DNA from 2 places in the Fructobacillus cardui genome. Region 1 is predicted to be linked to the other one. Evidence: predicted binding sites of a transcription regulator. Region 1 holds the regulator's gene; the other holds the start of a gene.
What was found. Region 1 encodes Rex, which represses fermentation and respiration genes when NADH is low (regulators of the CRP and FNR family bind a similar motif). Its sites were predicted from a motif close to TTGTGAANTANTTCACAA; they were not measured.

Region 1 (9,637 bases):
GTAGCCAAGTGAAAAGCCCATAATTGGCTTAACGTACTTTGGCAAGTCCAATTCCTTTTCATAGAGTTCAAAGGCGCCCATTGCACCTGCCATTGTGACAGAACCGATTCCAAGCGATTCAGCCGCCACCTGAGCACGACCTAAGGCAATCGAAGCTGAAACAATACCGCCCTCCAAATATTGGTAGTGCTGGATTCGTTCTTCCATAATGGCCCGGGTTTCAGCGTCCTGATTTAACAAAACCTTGTGCCAATCGACGGTAACAACAAAATACCGAGTGGCATTTTCGATGTACTTCATCTTCACCTTTTCAGTGACCCGCCTCTTGAGGTCTTGGTCGGTGATTTCAATAAAAGTGACTGGCTGAAAGTTTTGCATATTCGGTCCGGCAAGGGCTGCAGAGAAAATTGCTTCGACTTCCTCATCGGTCACTGGCCGATCGGAGAAAGAACGGATTGATTGGTGATCATGTAATTGATCAAGTACTGGATTTTTAATCATGTTTTACCTCACTGATTGGACAATCATTACCTTTATCTTACTATCTATGATACGCTAAATACTATCAATAAAATAGGAGCACCCCATGAAAAAGTTACAGATCCACGTCGGCATGCGGACCGTGAAAACCGCCATTGTTGTGATGTTGGTCTTACTCGTTTACCACTTTGTTGACCGACCAGCGTCTGTTCCCGCCCTGGCGGCCGTCTTCGCCCTTCGAGAAGATTGGGACAATACCATTCAATTCGCCAAAATTCGTTTACTATCAAATAGTGTTGGTGGTTTCTTCTCGCTACTTTACTTTTTGATCCGAGAATTTACACACCACAATAGTTGGATGCCAATCGTCATTATCCCAATTTTTGTTATCTGCACGATTGTTATTCTCAACGCTTTAAACTGTAGTCTAGGAATTGTCGGTGGTCTCGCAGCCCTCTTGTTGATTGCTTTGACCATCCCAATGGATGCCACCATCGACTACGTCTTCTTACGAATCGTTGATACCTTTATTGGTGTTTTGTTTGCTATCGGCGTTAATTATTTTGGTATCCCAGAACAGGAAACCAATTAAACATATCTTTCGGTCTAAGTGTCCGACAGCAAATACAATTTAATAGGCAAGAAAAAAAGACTCAGCGAGTCTTTTTTTAATCCATTTCAACTTGATTATCGAGTTGCAATTCACTTTCAATGGTTGCCAACACACCATCCTGAACGTTTGTCTTTAACGCCAAACGCTTATGGACATCGTGCATTAATGGCATGGCATTTGGCATCAGGTAAGAGTTGTCATACTTCGCCAGCATTTCCAAATCATTAGTGTTATCACCAAAGACCATCACTTCATTATCCGTGACGTTGTAATAATCTTGGAGAACTTCCAAGGCCGCCGCCTTATCGACACCCTTTGGCAAAACATCAACAGATCCAAAGCCAGAACCAGTGACGTGGACTTCTTCGCCAAAAACCTCTTCCAATTGTTGAACGTGTTCCTGGACCTCTTCATGAGGCCAGACGAAAGAAACACCTAAAATCTTATCATCAATCTTCAAAAGTTTTTCAACTTGAACAACATTCGGATAGAACATCGACAGCATTTCCTTAAACTCTTGGCTGACGTGGTTGGAAATATAGGTCCCGTTGACACCAGCTAAAACAATCACATTGTCGGCTGATTGGGGATTTAAAGCATTCCAATCAATCACCTTACGAATCTGTTCTGGTGTCAGATAGACCGCGTACAATTCTTGGCCTGGTGTTGTTACCACCGACCCGTTGGAACCGACAAAATCGATTTGGTCTAACAAGCCATAAGCGGCCATCGGCTCAAAAAGCTCCTTTAAATTGGCCACTTGTCGACCGGAGGCCGCGACAAAGCGCACGCCTTTTTCCTTTAATTGTGACAAAACCCGGGCAAAGTGTTCTTGATCGTAACTATCTTCACCGGATAAAAACGTACCATCCATATCGGATGCAATCATTTTAATGGTCATTGGATGCCTTTCTTGTCTTGTTTGCTAGTCGACTAGTTCACACAACTAGGGGCTACCATCATCGGCTAGGCAAATTGTTCTAAGTATTTTTGATAGGCTACCTGGTCGACAACCCAATCCAGCTCCCCAATATAGGCAACCTGTGGGTCATGGTAGGCAAAGCCGTGCTTAAACTTATAAAGACCGTCAGTGTGGTCAAATTCGCCAACACCGCCGAAATCATAAGCAACCTTCCCTAAGGAAAGCCCCCACTTCAGCATTTCCCACTGCACGAGGTAGGGACCATAGTGCTTGGCAAATTCACGGTTTGATCCGGCATACATATACCAAATCTTTTCCCCGTAACCAAAGCCAATTCCAGCCGCAATCACTTGGCCGTCATAATGTGCCAAGAAAACCCGGAACAAATCAGAATCAACCCACAGTTCTTGCATGCGGTAGAAGTATTCGATTGGCCGGTGGGTGATTCCCTGAGCCTTGGCCATCATCGTATAGGTCTTATAGAAAGCCTCAATGTCTTCCTTACTACGACCAGAGGTAACGGTGACCCCATCCTTGATGGCCCGCCGAATTTGATTGCGGTAATCGCTTTTGAAGTGCTTCATCAAACTGGCTTCATCAGTGATTGGTTGTGCCCCTTCGCCTCGACCATCATAGAACAAAATCACGTTTTTACGTGGTTGAATGTTGCCATGCATATTCTCGACTTTAACATTCCGGGTCACAAAGCCAGCATCTTGGTAAGCCTGATCCAAGTCTTGGTTGTAGAGCACTTCCGGATCCATTCGAACCAAAAAGACGTTTTCTGGCAAATTAGCCAACGCTTCTTGAACCAATTCCTTAACCAAGCCAACGTTGGTCACGTCAGCAACAGGTCCCTTTGGGCAATATGCCAACAATTTTCCAGGTACGGCTTCAACAGTCAAGACCGCCATTGCGGCATCAATGTCGCCATCCTGATTTTCATGATAGAGGTATAAGTGGCCCCAATTAGCCTTCAAATCACCCCAGAGTGGGTCCTGGGTCACTTGGCCTTTAGCCGCTGTCCTAACAAAGTCTTGGTATCTTTGTACCTGACTTGGCTGTGTTAAATCTAAGACCGTCATATCCTTACTTTCCCGTCGTAATTGAGGCGTAGTTCTGAATAAAATAAACCAACGTTTGGAGTTCGTTAGTCAAATCAACGTTTTGAACCCGAACACCCTTTGGTACGGAAACCCGCAACGGCGTGAAATTCATAATCCCCTTGACCCCAGCGGCTACCAAGGTGTCCGTAATTTCCTGGGCAACACCTTGTGGTACCGTCAAGATGGCGATGTTAATCCGTTGGGCTTTGATTTGCTCTTCCAATTCATTCATGTCGTAAATTGGTACCCCAGACAAAATCTTGCCCCGGTTTTCATTAATATCAAAGGCAGCGGCAATCCGCATGTTTGACGATTGGTGGAAGTTGAAGTTCAAAAGAGCCTGGCCCAAATGGCCAACCCCAATCAAAGCCACGTTAATCAATGAATTTTGGTCCAAAACCTTGGCAAAAAATTCTAACAAGGCCTCAACGTCGTAACCATAGCCACGTTTGCCTAAAGCACCAAAATATGAAAAATCACGGCGAATTGTTGCCGCATCAAACTTGGTTGCTTCAGCCAATTCAGCAGAAGAAATCCGGTTGGTGCCGGCATCATTTAAAAACGTTAAATAACGGTAGTAGATGGGCAACCGCTTGGCGGTTGCTCGTGGAATCTTTGCTTGCTCGTCCATGGCGTCTCCATTTCACTTTGTGAACTAAATTATATTTATTATAGCATAGATTGTGGTTTTTCCTATCTATTCGCTCATTTTTCACAAATATTTTTATTCATTATCCTGCTGGTTGAGGTCTGCTAATGGAAAATCAAGGCCAGGATTTGTGTTCAAATCAAGATCAGAAAAAATCTTGTCTTGGTAGTTCCAATAGCCCGCTGCGCCAATCATGGCTGCATTATCGCCAGTATACTGCTTGGGTACTGGGATAAAGTCAACGGCAGGAAAATCAGCCATTAAATCAGTTAACGCAGCACGCAATCCGCTGTTAGCAGCGACGCCACCAGCTAGAACCAGCGACTTCACTGGAAAATCAGTCAAGGCCCGTTTTGTGCGACCAACCAGTGCCTTAATCACCGCAGCCTGGAAAGAAGCCGCAAGGTCCTCTTCCTTGATCGTTTCACCACGTTGCTCGGCGTTATGAACTTGGTTGATGACCGCTGATTTTAAACCGGAAAATGAAAAGTCATAACCTGCCTCTTTGGCCATCGCCTGCGGAAAATCGATGGTGACCTGCCCCTTATGAGCCAATTCATCAATTGCCTTCCCAGCAGGATATGGCAAATTCAGCAACCGACCAACTTTATCATAGGATTCACCGGCCGCATCGTCAAAGGTCTCACCCAGAATATGAAAATCATTGGGTTCTTCCATCAAGACCAATTCCGTATGGCCACCGGAAACCATCAATGCCAAAGCCGGAAAGACAATTGGCTGGTTAAAATTAGCGGCAGCAATGTGACCAGCCAAGTGGTTGACCGGAATCAGCGGCAGGTCATGGGCCATTGCAAAGGTTTTCGCCCCCATCAAGCCAACTAACAAGGAGCCAACCAATCCTGGGCCGTAGGTCACGGCGACACCGTCGAGGTCTTCTGGTTGAACCTTTGCATCCGCTAAGGCGATGTCTAAGGTCTTCGTAATCCATTCTAGGTGGTGGCGGGAAGCAACCTCCGGCACGATGCCACCAAAACGTTGGTGCGAATTAATCTGAGTCGCCACCGCATTGCTCAAGACGGTCTTGCCGTCCTTGACAACGGCCACTGAGGTCTCGTCAGCACTTGATTCAAAGGCAATTAAAGTTGTCATAAATTCTTCTCCATTAGGATGGCTGTTTGGCCATCATGGTAATAACCATCACGACGGGCATAAATTTCAAAGCCAAATTTTTCATACAGCCGCCGGGCAGAAACATTGTTTTCAGCAACTTCCAAATAGGCCTTTCGCTCGTTATTTTGCTCACAGAAAGCCTGCATTAATTCGCGAGCGATTCCCTGCCCCTGGAAAGCCGGATCAACGGCCAAAAAAGAGAGGTCCACCTCATCCAAGATGGCACGGTAAGATAAAAAGCCGACAACTTGGGTGCCTTCGACGGTCCCTTCATCTAATAAATCAGCTTTGGCGGGCGCCTGTGCATCGGTTTCTGCTAATAAATAGGTCACCTGCCCAGCGGCCAATTGCTCATCAATCAACCGCTTTGGCACCTGGTCCCTTGAAAAAGCCGCCAAAGCGATTTGGTGGATTCTTAGACTATCATCGATTATTGCTGTTTTAATGTTCAAGGTCGAGCACCATTGAAATTGCATCTTCCTGGTTATCAATATAGTAATGTTCCAAAACATCCACAACCGTAAAACCATGACGGTCGTAGAGTGCCAAGGCACCAGTATTTGACCGTCTTGCTTCCAAGGAAAGCTCCTTTAAGCCGATTTCACGCGCAACTGCCTTCGCCGTGTTAATCAAATACGAGCCAACCTGTTGTCCCTGCCAAACCGGCAATACGGCGATATTGGCAATATGTAAATCAGAAACCAAATCACGCTTGACCAGAGCAATAAAGGCAATGACCTGGTCCTTTCTCAAAGCGACCAAGTATAATCGATCCTTTTCTTGGGTTAATTCATGGTAGAAATCGCGCGAAACCCAAGGGGCATAGCCATTGTAGACTGCCTCTTGAATCGCGACAAGTCCGGGAATATCAGAAACAGTTGCTACTCGTAATAATAATTCTTCCCCAGCTGCTTCAAAAGTCTCACCAGGAAAATCGACCAAGGTCTGGGCGACCGGCCGCGCTTTCAATCTTTTCTTAAACTTTAAAAACATAGGGTTTGTCCTGCCCGTCGTCTTGATGATTTTGTTCCCAGTTTAATTCCGCCTGGGTTTTTCTTAAGTACGATGGCGTCAAGTCATCGATATTTTCCACGGGGGTAGCCGTTTGCGCCAAGGCCAACAGCCCAGTCCCCGTTGGTAATGACTGGTCATGGTCCAAAATTGTGAGGGGCTGATTTGATAAGGCTTCTTCAATTGTATCTTGGAAATGTAAACCATCCCCAACCACAACTACCGGCTCGGCCACCTGGCTGACGAGGTCCAAGACCTCTTCTAATGGATAATGGCCATCTTCTAACACAACTGTATCGCCCAAATAAGCACCAGCGAAAACATTTTGATTGCGCGCATCAAAGAGAGCCAACACAACCGTGTCCTTGGTTAGCTTACCCGGATGAGGATTTTGCACCGTTGAATCCTCAGCTGCAAGAATGCCAGATTGCTGCTTCAATTGCACTTGCTTGGCCAAACTTTGCAAAGACGAAATCGCCAAGAGCGGCTTATTTAACGTGTCCGCTAAAACCTTGCCGACAGTCAGTCCAATTCGTAGGCCGGTGAAGGATCCCGGTCCCTTGGCAACAGCAATTTGATCAATATCTTGTACCGTTAACTCTTGAGCCGCCAGAAGCGACTTAATCGCTGGCAAAAGATCAATTGAATGATTTTTTGGTTTATCCGTTTGGAATGTGTCGAGTAATTGGCCGTCTTGGCCTAAGCCGACGAGCAGTGGTTGGTTACTTGTATCAATCACCAGAATATTCATGAAAGCCCTCCCGTGTCATCGACGCCAATTAACATCGATACTTTTCTTCATTTTACTAAAAATCATTCTTAATTCAAATAAAAAAAAGCCGCCAAAGTGCGACCTTTCGTCGAAAATAATCTAAAATCAGCTTTGGTTACTTAACCAAGCCCTCATCCTTCATGACCTTTGCCACTGCTGCCAAGGCATCCTTTGCATCGTCACCATCAGCCTTGATAGTCACGTCTGCACCATGGCCAACACCGAGTGACATCACACCCATGATTGACTTCAAATTAACTTCCTTGCCTTGGTATGACAAGGTAACTTCTGAAACAAACTTTGAAGCTGCCTGTACTAATAAAGTAGCTGGACGGGCATGAATCCCTGTCTCTGAAATGATGTTGAACTCTTGCGTTTCTGCCATAATATTCTCCTTTTTGGAAAAGTCTTTTATTCAGTTTTAGTTTATCAAAGCGCTTACAAAATAGCAAGGTAAATCTCTTTTATTACAGAGCAAATCGCTGGCCACCACTAGCTTTGCCTAACCGATTGTTATATGCCTTACCCAAATTGATGTCCGGCATCACCTGGGCATAAATTTTATTAACTGTACCTTTGTCATCAAAGTAGCGCAACCCAGCAAAGAGGTTTTCACTCGCACTGGCCAAATCAGCTCCTAGAGACCACGATGGCACGGTTTTTGGTAATTCTGCCAACAGCTCCTCTGAAGCCAAGACAGCGTCGCCCTCTACCAGGCTTTCCTTGAGGTCATTGAAATCCAATGGATCAAAGACAATCACTGGCTTATCTGGTGCATAATGCCGGTACTTCATCCCCGGAGCCTTTGGTGTTTCATCGGCCGCCAAGGACTTTTGACTAGTTCCATCGATGACTTGCTTGCCCAAGACCACTGTTAACATCTTTTGGCTAACGGCTCCCGTACGCAAAATGGTGGGCTCGGCCGCCGTTAAATCGATGACTGTTGATTCCAAGCCCACTTGGGTTGGACCATCATCCAAAACAGCAGCAATCTTCCCATCCATATCATGATGAACGTGTGCGGCCGTCGTTGGTGATGGCTTGCCAGAAAGGTTGGCAGATGGACCAACAATTGGGGTCCCCGCCTGGCGGATCATTGCCCGCGTTGCTTGGTTATCCGGCATGCGAACGGCCGCCGTTTGGAGGCCACCCGTCACCAGCATCGAAACTGCATTTTCCTTAATCGGTAAAATAATGGTCAACGAACCCGGCCAAAACGTGTTCATCAACTGTCTTGCTTGGTGAGAAACCTCAACGTAAGCGGACAATTGGCTCGCATCCCCAACCGTCATAATCAACGGATTATCGGCTGGCCGACCCTTTGCTGTAAAGACAGCTTGGACGGCTTCGTCGTTGGTAGCATCCGCGCCCAAACCATAAACTGTTTCAGTTGGAAAGGCAACCACCTCTCCCGCCTGAATCAGCGCTGCTGCCTCTGTGATATCTGTACTATTGTTTTGTAATTCTTTCGTTTTCATTTTTTTAACTGTACCCGGATCATCCGGTCAAGACCGGCTAAATCCTGCTTCAATGTCACTGTTGCTGTTGGTAATTGGTCTTGGAAGACCTTAGTTAACGCTTCGCCTTGATCATAGCCGATTTCAAAGTAGGCTACCCCGCCTGGCGTCAGCTGTTTTTCTAAGCCATGCGCCATTCGTTCATAGAGGGCTTTGCCACCATTTGGGGCGTACAAGGCCAAATCAGGCTCGAAGGCCACCACTGATTTATCCATTTCTTCCTGTCCATCCGGTCGGATATAAGGCGGGTTAGAAACGATAACGTCAAAGCGTTGGTCGGCCACCGCTGTAAAAAGGTCGGAATGCATCAAGCCAACGCGATTCGCCAATTCGAATTGGTGGCGGTTTTTCTTGGCCACTGCCAAAGCATCCAACGAAATATCAAGGCCAATTCCTCGAACGTCTGGTAACTCCTGAGCCAACGTCAAGATAATCGCGCCAGACCCTGTCCCAACGTCTAAAATGGTCGGGGCCTGCTCACCCTTAGCCTTCAAATCGCTCAAAACCCAGTCAACCAATAGTTCCGTTTCTGGACGGGGAATCAAGACCCGGTCATCAACCACGAACTCGCGACCATAAAAGGGTGCCTGCCCGAGAACATACTGGGCAGGAACGCCCTTGAGCAACTGGGCAATCCATGTTGGCCAGCGCTTGGTTAACCAGGAGTGCATTTGCCGGGTTAGGTTGGCCCGTAGCATCCCGTAGTTCACTTTCAAAGCGCCTGTTAAAAGAAAGTCAACGTTATCACTCGCCTCGTCTGCATCCAAACCGGCCGCCGCCAGTTCCTTGAGCGCCCACTTGCGCGCTTCTAAAAGTGAAATCTGAACCGTTTTTTCGGAGCCTGCCTGATTTGGGCGATGTGTCTGTTGCCAGTCAGTTTTTTCTTGTGTCATTATTGCTGATTTAACTCCGCCAGCTTAGCTGTTTGTTCGGCTAAGACCAAAGCATCAATGATTTCATCTAAGTCACCGGCAATAATCCGGTCCAACTTATTCAAAGTCAAGCCAATGCGGTGGTCTGTCACCCGGTTTTGTGGGTAGTTATAAGTTCGAATTCGTTCGGAACGAGCCCCAGATCCGACAGCAGTTTTCCGCTGTTCGGCATACTCCGCCTCGTTTTCCTGGGCAAAGTGGTCGTAAACACGGGCGTTCAAAATTTTCCAGGCCCGGGCTCGGTTTTGTTGCTGGGACCGTTCGTCTTGCATGGCCACCGTAATCCCTGTTGGTTCGTGGGTCAAGCGAATCGCTGAAGACGTCTTGTTAACGTGCTGACCACCGGCACCAGATGACCGGTAAACATCCTCACGGACATCTTTTGGATCAATTAATCCTTCTGCATCGACTTCTTCGAACTCTGGCATCACACCGACCGTAGCAGTTGAGGTGTGGATTCGGCCTTGTGTTTCCGTTGATGGCACTCGTTGCACACGGTGGGCA
Region 2 (9,637 bases), on a different contig from region 1:
TCGGTAAAAATCAGCCCGCTCGGGGTGATCTTTTGTCTCTTTTCGATAGTGCGTGGACAAGTCCTGGTAAACATTACGGTCCGTTAAAATGGCATTGCGATAATCGGTTAAAATTTCTATTTTCTTATCTTTTGCCAAATACGAAAAGGACCGGAACTTAAAATGATAGGAATTATCACGATTGGCATCCTGGGCGACCGGCTCGTTGATTAATTCGATTAGTCGCTCGTGGCCTAACTCGGTAATATGAAAGATTTTTGAATTCCGGACATTCCCGTCGACACTTTGAATGAAACCGGCCTTTTCCATCCGATTTAAAACTGGGTATAGAACACCATTTGATATCTTGCGTCTGGGTACCACTGTCGAGCCTAAAACAATGGCGAGCTTATAGCCCGACATGTCTCGTGAACTCAACATTGATAAAATCAACAGATCGTACATCAACAGCCTCCTTTTAATGAATTTCCTTTAACAAGTCGAAATGACAGGTCGTTTCAACTTGTTAACCGAAATTACTATACACCCATTTCAAAAAAAGGCAAGGCTTTCAAACCAACTTAGAAAAAAACGGTTGAAAATGATATGAACCCCGAATTTTAGGGTTCATCTACCAAACAAAAAAGTAGCCATAAAAATAAAAAAAAGGCAAAAAAGGATGGTCATCTCAGCGATGACCATCCTAATTTTTATGCCACAGATTTCTTGGCAGTTAAAGTTTTTAACCTTGTTCTGTTTAATAGCAGTGAACTTGTTACAACCGATAACGAACTAAAGGCCATGGCGAGCCCGGCTAATTCAGGACTTAGAATAAAGCCGATGCCATAGAAGAGACCCGTTGCAACGGGAATACCCAAGACGTTATAAATAAAGGCCCAAAATAAGTTCAGCTTAATCCGATTAAAGATTTTGGCACTCAACTCAATGGCTGTCGCCACATCCTGCAAATCGTTCTTAACTAGGATAATATCCCCAGATTCGATGGCAACATCTGTTCCAGACCCCATTGCAATCCCGACGCTGGCAGTTGAAAGTGCCGGTGCATCATTGATTCCATCACCAACAAAGGCAACAGCACCTTCTTGCTGGAAGGCCAGAACATGATCCGCCTTATTGTTTGGCATCACTTCCGCAATCACCTGGTCGATACCAACTTGGTCAGCAATTGCCTCTGCTACCAATTGGTTGTCACCAGTCAGCATAACGGTCTTCAATCCACGTGCCTTCAAGTCAGCAATCGCCTTCTTCGAGCTGGCCTTTGGTGCATCTTGAATCGCAATCAAACCAATCACACGCTCTGCTTCACCAACTAAGACCACGGTTTTGGCTTCGGCCTGTAATTCTTGCATCTTCTTTTGCAAGTCAGGATCAATTTGGCGCTCGGCCAATAACCGGGTATTCCCAACAAAGACCGTTTGACCGTTCACTTCGCCTGTAACACCCTGTCCCTCAATCGCTGCAAAATTCTTCGCACTCTCTTGGTTATTCAAACCTAATTTTTCAGCATAATCCAATACGGCAATTGCCAAAGGATGTTCTGAATTCTTTTCCAATTGCCCAGCCAAAGTCATAATCTTTGTTTCCGGACCGATAACATCAGTCACGACTGGTTGACCAACCGTAATCGTCCCAGTCTTATCAAAGATAACCGTCTTCACTTGGTTCACGGCTTCCAGTACTTCACCGTTCTTAATTAAGATACCGTGCTTTGCACTCAAGCCAGTACCAACCATCAGGGCGGTTGGTGTCGCCAGACCCAATGCACAAGGACAAGCGATTACTAAAATTGAAATAGCGAAGACCAACGCCGTTGACAAGGCGGAGCCAAGGAAGACGTACCAAATCAAGAAGGTCGCAATCGCCAGAATCAAGACAACCGGCACAAAGATACTCGAAACCCGGTCCGTCAAATTCTGAATTGGTGCCCGACTGGTTTGAGCCTTTTTCACCATCTCCACAATCTGAGAAAGCATTGTTTCTTCACCAATTTTATCGGCCTTAAAGACAAAGGAACCATTGGTGTTGATGGTTGCACCAATGACGGCATCGCCCGCCCTTTTCTCGACTGCCATACTTTCCCCAGTTACCATTGACTCATCAACCGTTGACTGACCATCAACAATGGTCCCATCCACGGCAATTTTTTGTCCAGGTAAGACTTTGATTAAGTCGCCAGTGACTACTTGGTCTAATGGAATTGTGACTTCTTGCCCATCGCGAATGACGATAGCATTCTTCGCCTGAAGGTCTAACAACTTTTCAACGGCACTGGAAGCATTTTTACGCATCCGTTCCTCAAAAACTTGTCCTAACAGGATAAAGGTTACGACCAAGGCCGCTCCTTCGAAGAAGACTGGCTGTCCAACAGTCATTGCATAAATACTATATAGGTAAGCCGTCATTGTCCCAATCGCCACAAGGGTATCCATGTTGGAATGGTGCTTCTTAAAGGATGACCAGGATGACTTCAAAAATGGTGCAGCAGAAACCGCCATGACAATCGTCGTCAGCCCAAATTCTGTAATGGTGCCACCCGGCAAGTGAAAACCAAAGGGCATCAAAACCATCTTAACAAGCATCGGCACTGAAAAAATCAAAGCAATAATAAAGCGCCGACTGGTTGTCAATTTTTGCATTTGTTCTTTACCTCTTAAACCCTTTGAACCTATTGAACGATGACCTTTCCCTTGACCATGTTCATGCCACAAGCAAATTCAAATTCGCCGGCCTGGTCAGTTGGGATGGTAAAACTGATTTCTTCGTTTAATGGCAACTTTGATTGGAAGCCAAAATCATGTGACTGAACAGTGTCTAAACAACCACTTTCGCTGACGCGCTTAAAAGTTAAGGTTGCTTGATCTCCTTTTTGGAAAGTCACCACGTTTGGTTGGTATTGTCCGTCAACTGTGACTGTTTGTTCTACTTTTTCTGCCATGATTATCTCCTTTTTATAAGTAAACTTATTAATTTTATATTGATATGAAAAATTTTATTCCACAGTTATCTGGCCATGGAACATATCCATGCCACAAGCCCATTGGTATTGACCTGGTTGGGCAGTATTAATTTTTAGCGACACTTTTTGTCCCTGTGGCAACTCTTGGTTAATGCCAAAATCAGTAAATACCACGTGATCCAAACATCCAGAAGGATCGGTGCGAGTGAAATTCAAGGTCGCTGGCACTCCCTGCTTCAAAACAATATGCTCAGGTGAATAACCACCGTCGACATGAATGTCAATCGTTTGCTGGTTGTCATCAAGAGTCGCTTCTGCACTATCAACCTTATGTTGACCAAAGAACCACCAAATAATAAAGGCGATTGCCGCTAGACCAGCCAGCATAATCAAAATTTTATCCATAAAATACTCCCGATTTTTGTTTTTGTGAACACCGCCTGTTAGTTCGTCAGTCTTTGTTTTAATGATGGGCCATTGCACAAGAATCATCATCTTCATGAAGGCAATGACAAGCAACCTGGTCCGGAGCACTTGCTTCGCGTTCATCTAATATCGCCCGGATATTTTGAATATCCGTTTTACTCAATGGTTCTTTTTTGATGAGTGCCGTTAAGAGCGTCCCCTTATAGGCATCACAAACAGAATCAAAGAACCGGTTCGCGTTATAGTCGGTTGCCTCGTTTTCAGCTACAACCGGTACGTAGGTAAAGACCTTTTCTGATTTGTCGACTGCAATCATGTCCTTATCTGTCAAACGCCGGATGAGCGTTTTAATGGTTGAAGCTGACCAGTCATGCGATAACTGAGCTTCTTCAACAATTTCACGACCCGTTGCCCGTTTCTTCGTCCAAATAATCCGCATAACCGCTTGTTCGGTATCAGTGATGTTAATGATAATCCTGTCCTCCGTTCATCAAAACAAATCGTGTTTACATTTGTAAACAACACAATGAGTATAACTTGATAGTTTACGTTTGTAAATAGTAAAATAAAAAAACATTCCCAAATTTGGAAATGTTTCTGATTAATCATTGGTTAATGGCTAATACAAGCCTTATTTTTCTTGCGTTAGGTTAATTAAAATCTTCGCCTGCGATTGGTCGGTTGTCAAAACATCAAAACCATCCGTGATAATATCGTCTAATTTAATCTCACTGGTAATAATCGGTGCCACATTAATTTGGCCACTTGTTACCAGGTTCACCGTCTGCTGAAAAGTTTGCCGCGAATAGGCAATCGTCGAAGTTAAATTGACCCCACTATTCGTTAACGCCATTGGATTAAATTGGATAGCATGAGCATAAATGGAGACCACAACCATATAACCACGCGCTTTTGTCGTTTTGATGGCTTGATCAAAAGTTGCTTGCACACCAGCAATTTCAAAACTAGTGTCTGCCCCCTCCGGTAGTATCTGACGGACAGCTGCCACGACATCGCTGACCTCACTTGGATTAATAATATCAGTAGCACCCATTTTAAGTGCTTTTTGCAACCGAATGGTCGATAAATCAACAACAACAATTTTGGTTGCACCGGCCGCTTTCGCAGCAGCTGTGACCATCGCGCCAATTGGACCAGCACCAAAAATCACAACGGTTTGTCCAAAGGTGAGATGGGCCTCCTTAATCGCTTGCACAGCGACCGCAGTTGGCTCAATGACCGCTGCTAATTTCAAGGAAAAATCCTTCGGTAATGGATACAAGTTTTCAACTGGGACATTGACGTAACCAGCAAAACCACCGTCCGTGCTCAGTCCGATAAAGCTATAACCATCGTAGACATCCACATTATCGGGTAGCACACCCTTGGTAATCGTTGGGTTAACGGACACATGATCGCCAATTTGGAAATCATGGACATTTGCACCAAGCTGATCAATTTGACCAGAAAACTCGTGCCCCATTGCGATAGGTGCCTGCCCCCCAGTTAAGGGGTCAGGAAACTCAGTCGGAATAAAAACCGGCCCCTCTAGATATTCATGCAGGTCGCTACCGCAAATACCAGCATAGGCCACCTTAACCCGGACTTCATTTTCTTTAGGCTCTGGTAAATCAGTTTCCTCAACCCTTACATCCTTTTTACCGTGCCAAATAGCTGCTTTCATGACCAACCTCTTTCCATTAACTAACCAGTGTTAGTTAATTATTGTGAACTTTATATCATGATACAAGTACATTATAACACTGTTTATCAGTAAAAACGCTGTTTTTATGCTGATTTTGTTTTTTATCAAACAAATTAATGCGAAAACCGTAACTAATATCTAAACATTCTCCCTCACCTTAGAACAAACAAAAAAGCTTTCATCGTTGAAAGCTTTTTCGCACGATTTATTTGCTTTTGGTTAAGTTCACCAAGATTTTTTCTTCAGATGGATCACCGATTAACGGTAATAAACCCTTCTTCAAGAAATCAGCTAAGCGAATCTCAGAAGTAATTAGCGGTTCGACCTTAAGTTGGCCACTGATTACTAAATCAACCGTTTGTTGAAAAGTTTGGCGTGAATAAGCAATGGAAGTCACAATCCGCACACCCGCATTCATGAGCTTACGGATATCTAAACGAATTGGCTGCGGAAAAATCGAAACCACCACAACAAAGCCACGCGGTTTTGTTACAGCAACTGCTTGGTCAAAGGTTTCCTGAACGCCCGCGACCTCAAAAGATACATCCGCTCCGTCCGGCAAAATCTGAGCAATTTTTTGTTCAACATCCACTACTTGACTCGCGTTGACCGTGTCAGTCGCCCCAATTTCAAGAGCCTTTTGCAAACGAACTTCTGCTAGGTCAACAACAACAATCCGTGAAGCACCTGCGGCACGAGCGACCTCTGCTAACAACACGCCAATTGGACCAGCACCAAAAATGACCACAGTCTGACCAAAAGACAGGTCCGTTTCCTTGACTGCTTGAACGGCAACAGCTGCTGGTTCCATTACTGCGGCCGATTTTAACGAAAAGTTCTGTGGCAAATGATAAAGGTTTTGAACCGAAACATTCACATAGGGCGCTAGACCACCATCATTACTCAGTCCAATAAAGCTATAACCATCATAAACATCGACATCGTCAGGGGATTCTCTCTTGGTAATTGCAGGATTGACCGCCACGTGATCGCCCACCTGAAAATCGTAAACATCGGTTCCAACAGCTTCAACCACTCCTGAAAATTCATGACCAAGAACAATCGGTGCCGCTTCATTTGTCAATGGATCAGGGAAAGTCGTTGGAATTAAGACTGGTCCTTCTTGGTATTCATGAAGGTCACTGCCACAAATCCCAGCATAAGCCACCTTAATCGTCACTTCATCGCTGGCCAGTGGTTTAAGATTCACTTCTTCAATTCTGATATCTTTGGTTCCATGCCAAACAGCTGCCTTCATGTAAAACTCCTGTAAAAATCAACGAATTTACCGCAATATCATTGCATTAATATTCCAAATTAGTTACAGCATAACAGGAAATCGGATATTTGTCATCACTTTGACGCTGGTTATTTTCTAAATGACAATTTAGAATGCTACCTCATCAAAAAAGCTGAAAAATGATTGCCAGTCCGACTATCACCCCACTGGCAGTGAAAACAGTGCATCATTCCCCATTCCACTTTTTTAGTATTGATTACCCATTTGAACAAAATAAGTCATTAATTTAGATTGAACATTTTAACACCTCTCACTTTCACCATGCTTTTCTATTAATTCTCATCAAATCCTTACTTACGAGAAAAAACTTTATATGCTAAGTTGGAATTACTAAGAAAAGGAGCATTGATGAATGCCACGTAATTTTAAAGAAGAACTGATTTTCATGTTGATGATGGCTGGCCTGATGGTCTTAGGCATGTCCATTTACAATATTTACCTCGCTCAGGGACTGACGGATGGTTTCTGGCACGAAGTCGTTGTCGGCTACCCCGTCGCTTTAATCGTCGCCATGGCTTGCGACGGTTTCCTCGTTGGTCCATTAGCTAAGATGCTGGCCTTTAAACACATCATCCCCCGCTTCAAAGCAACTGATGGTCTTCAGATTCCTCTGACCATTTCCATGCTCATGGTTCTGGGCATGGTTACTTGCATGTCCCTCTTTGGTGTTTTAATCAACGGTCACTCACTGTCAGCTTATCCAAAGGCTTGGATTTTTAACCTGCTTTTGGCTTTACCTATGCAAATCTTGGTGGTCGGCCCAATCGCTCGCGCTGTTTTAGCAAAGGCCCAAGGGCCCGTTGCACCAGCTAAAAACTAAGCTAGACAAAATTTCAACCAACACAAAAAGTATCCGCCAATGCCTCGCTGATTTAAAATATGTCAGACAAACTGACGGATACTTTTTCTTTACGCTTCAATTGCTGTGAGCATTTTAATCCTTTGGCTCAACTTGCTTTGGCAAAAAGATTGCCGGAATAAACATCACGATGGTGATGGCCACGGACCACCAAAAGGCATGTTGATAAGCAACAATGTTAGCACCCAAAACACGGTGCGTTGAAACGTAAGCAGCAACGACAGTCGCTACCAAGGCAGAACCAAAAGCACCGCCAACGTTTTGGAAGATCCGTGCGCCAATGTTGGCTTGCGGAATCAATTCCTTTTCCATACCCAAGAGAATCGTCGTCATCAGTGGCATAATCATACCACCGACTCCAAGGCCACGAACGAAAAGCGCAGTACTGACAATGACCATGTTCGTGCTGGCATTAATCCAACCAAACGGAATCATCCCAATTAATGCCAATGAAAGGGCCAACCAAACCACGTAGCGAACACCAATGCGATCGAGTAATTTCAGCAAAACCGGACGAATCAACAACATCCCAATTCCTTGAGGCAACAGCCAGAGCCCCGTTTCCAAAACGGACATCGACCGACCCTGCTGGAAGTACAATGGCAAAATCAGCATCGGTCCATTGGTGACCATCCCAGCCAAGATCAAGTTAATCGTCGTCGCTGAATAAACCGGTGACTTAAACAAAGCAAGTGGCAAGACCGCCTGGTCCTTTTTGTACCGGCCCCAAATCCAGTAGACAACAAAGGCCAACAAACCAGCAATCACATAGAGACGGGTATCGGGATTGTTAAAGCTGGCTAAATCGCCTGCACGGGAAAGGCCATAAATAACAGCAGCCGAACCCAAGCCCAGCAAGGCAATACCGAAGGCATCGATGCGTGCTGATTTATTAAAGGCCGGAATATCCGGCACCTTCCAAAAATTCAAACCGGCTGCAATAATCATAATCGGCACATTAATCCAAAAAATCCATTGCCAGTTACCATATTCAACAACAAGTGCTCCAATAATTGGCCCAAAGATGGGACCAACCATAATCGGCAACATCACTACCATCATCAGCTTTTGCAAATGTTCGCGTGGCGCAATATTCACTAACATCGTTGTCACCAACGGAATGATCAAGCCGGCCGCAAAGCCTTGGACGCTTCGGTACAGAATCAAAGCATTGATATCATGACTCAATGCAGCCCCCACCGAAGACAAACCAAAGAAAATCTGTGCTGCCAAAAAAACGCATTTCCCATTAAAGCGCTGCGTTAACCAGCCAGAGAATGGGACAGCAATACTCATAGCCAAAACGTAGGCCGTAATAATCCACTGCACATTCGCTAGCGTGGTATGCAAATCACGACCGATATCATTAATGGCGATATTGGTCATGGTCGTATCAAGCATGGGCGCCAAAAGGCCAAAAGCCAAAATTAGCGCAACATTGCGTATTTTTTTAATTTCCATTTTTCCATTTCCACTCTGTTTAATTTATTTGAGGAAATAAGGAACAATTTGTTCTCTATTTCAATCCGCTGATTAATATACTTGGCTGCTAACTAAAAGCCAATAAGAAACATAACGTTCCTTATTTTTTGTGTTAAACTATTTTTATGGAAAAAGAAACGCAAACAAGAAAACGTGGGTTAGCCCTCGAGCAGACAATTTACGCAGTGGCACTACGTCTCTTTGATCAAAAGGGCATTGATGCGGTCACTTTTAAAAATGTTGCGCACTACGCCAAAACATCCCGCAGTGTCTTGTATCGCCGTTGGGATTCACCATCTGCCCTCTTAGTGGATGCCGTCCACCATTGGGCACACGAAAATTCTGGATTCCCAGAGGATTTGGATACGCAATCCTTTCCCGATACTGGTAGCCTTCGTGGCGACCTGATTGAAAACGCCAGGAAAATCGAAGGCCTGCATGAACGAATCAACCAATATTTAATTAAATTTACACTCTACCAAGCTGTCAACGGTGAAACTATCAATGATGATTTTTTGAAAAAAGCCGAGGAAGGTGCCGTTGAGCTTGGAACTTTGTTAGCTACTAGGGCCATCAAGCGCGGTGAATTAAAGATAGTTCCCAGCAAAGAGGTTCTCATGCTCTTGGGTAATATTCGCCGCTACTACTCCTTTATCGCTACCCAGCAAGCGCCTGACCCCGAAGAATTAATTGACCAAATTGTTTTACCAGCTTGGTTAGCCAACCAGCAGTAAAATCAGCATTGGCCTGCGGGCCGTTATTCCACCACCAAACAAAAAAACCTTTCAGAAAAACATTTCTGAAAGGTTTTTGTTATTAAGGAAGGTTTGAGGCCGGCATGCGTTCAACCGAAAGGGTATTTTGAACGATAACCGAACCAACATTAGCCCTCAGATTCAATCAACTGAG

Region 2: the regulator Rex is predicted to act here: its motif matches at 5,108-5,125, upstream of AABI20_RS06665 (2,3-butanediol dehydrogenase).

The regions. Positions count from the first base shown of each region.
Region 1 covers NZ_CAUZLS010000004.1:111,016-120,652, reverse strand. The annotation lists gene AABI20_RS05025 (nitroreductase family protein) at 1-498, opposite strand, end outside; gene AABI20_RS05020 (FUSC family protein) at 587-1,072, shown strand; gene AABI20_RS05015 (Cof-type HAD-IIB family hydrolase) at 1,149-1,994, opposite strand; gene AABI20_RS05010 (lipid II:glycine glycyltransferase FemX) at 2,060-3,100, opposite strand; gene AABI20_RS05005 (redox-sensing transcriptional repressor Rex) at 3,105-3,752, opposite strand; gene tsaD (tRNA (adenosine(37)-N6)-threonylcarbamoyltransferase complex transferase subunit TsaD) at 3,846-4,880, opposite strand; gene AABI20_RS04995 (GNAT family N-acetyltransferase) at 4,877-5,353, opposite strand; gene rimI (ribosomal protein S18-alanine N-acetyltransferase) at 5,343-5,894, opposite strand; gene tsaB (tRNA (adenosine(37)-N6)-threonylcarbamoyltransferase complex dimerization subunit type 1 TsaB) at 5,878-6,663, opposite strand; gene AABI20_RS04980 (phosphocarrier protein HPr) at 6,800-7,069, opposite strand; gene AABI20_RS04975 (L-threonylcarbamoyladenylate synthase) at 7,152-8,162, opposite strand; gene prmC (peptide chain release factor N(5)-glutamine methyltransferase) at 8,159-9,094, opposite strand; gene prfA (peptide chain release factor 1) at 9,094-9,637, opposite strand, start outside.
Region 2 covers NZ_CAUZLS010000007.1:58,995-68,631, reverse strand. The annotation lists gene AABI20_RS06690 (PadR family transcriptional regulator) at 1-444, opposite strand, end outside; gene AABI20_RS06685 (copper-translocating P-type ATPase) at 690-2,636, opposite strand; gene AABI20_RS06680 (cupredoxin domain-containing protein) at 2,666-2,935, opposite strand; gene AABI20_RS06675 (cupredoxin domain-containing protein) at 2,990-3,361, opposite strand; gene AABI20_RS06670 (CopY/TcrY family copper transport repressor) at 3,420-3,845, opposite strand; gene AABI20_RS06665 (2,3-butanediol dehydrogenase) at 4,014-5,066, opposite strand; gene AABI20_RS06660 (2,3-butanediol dehydrogenase) at 5,293-6,345, opposite strand; gene AABI20_RS06655 (DUF2798 domain-containing protein) at 6,740-7,207, shown strand; gene AABI20_RS06650 (MDR family MFS transporter) at 7,322-8,707, opposite strand; gene AABI20_RS06645 (helix-turn-helix domain-containing protein) at 8,854-9,462, shown strand; gene alsS (acetolactate synthase AlsS) at 9,612-9,637, opposite strand, start outside.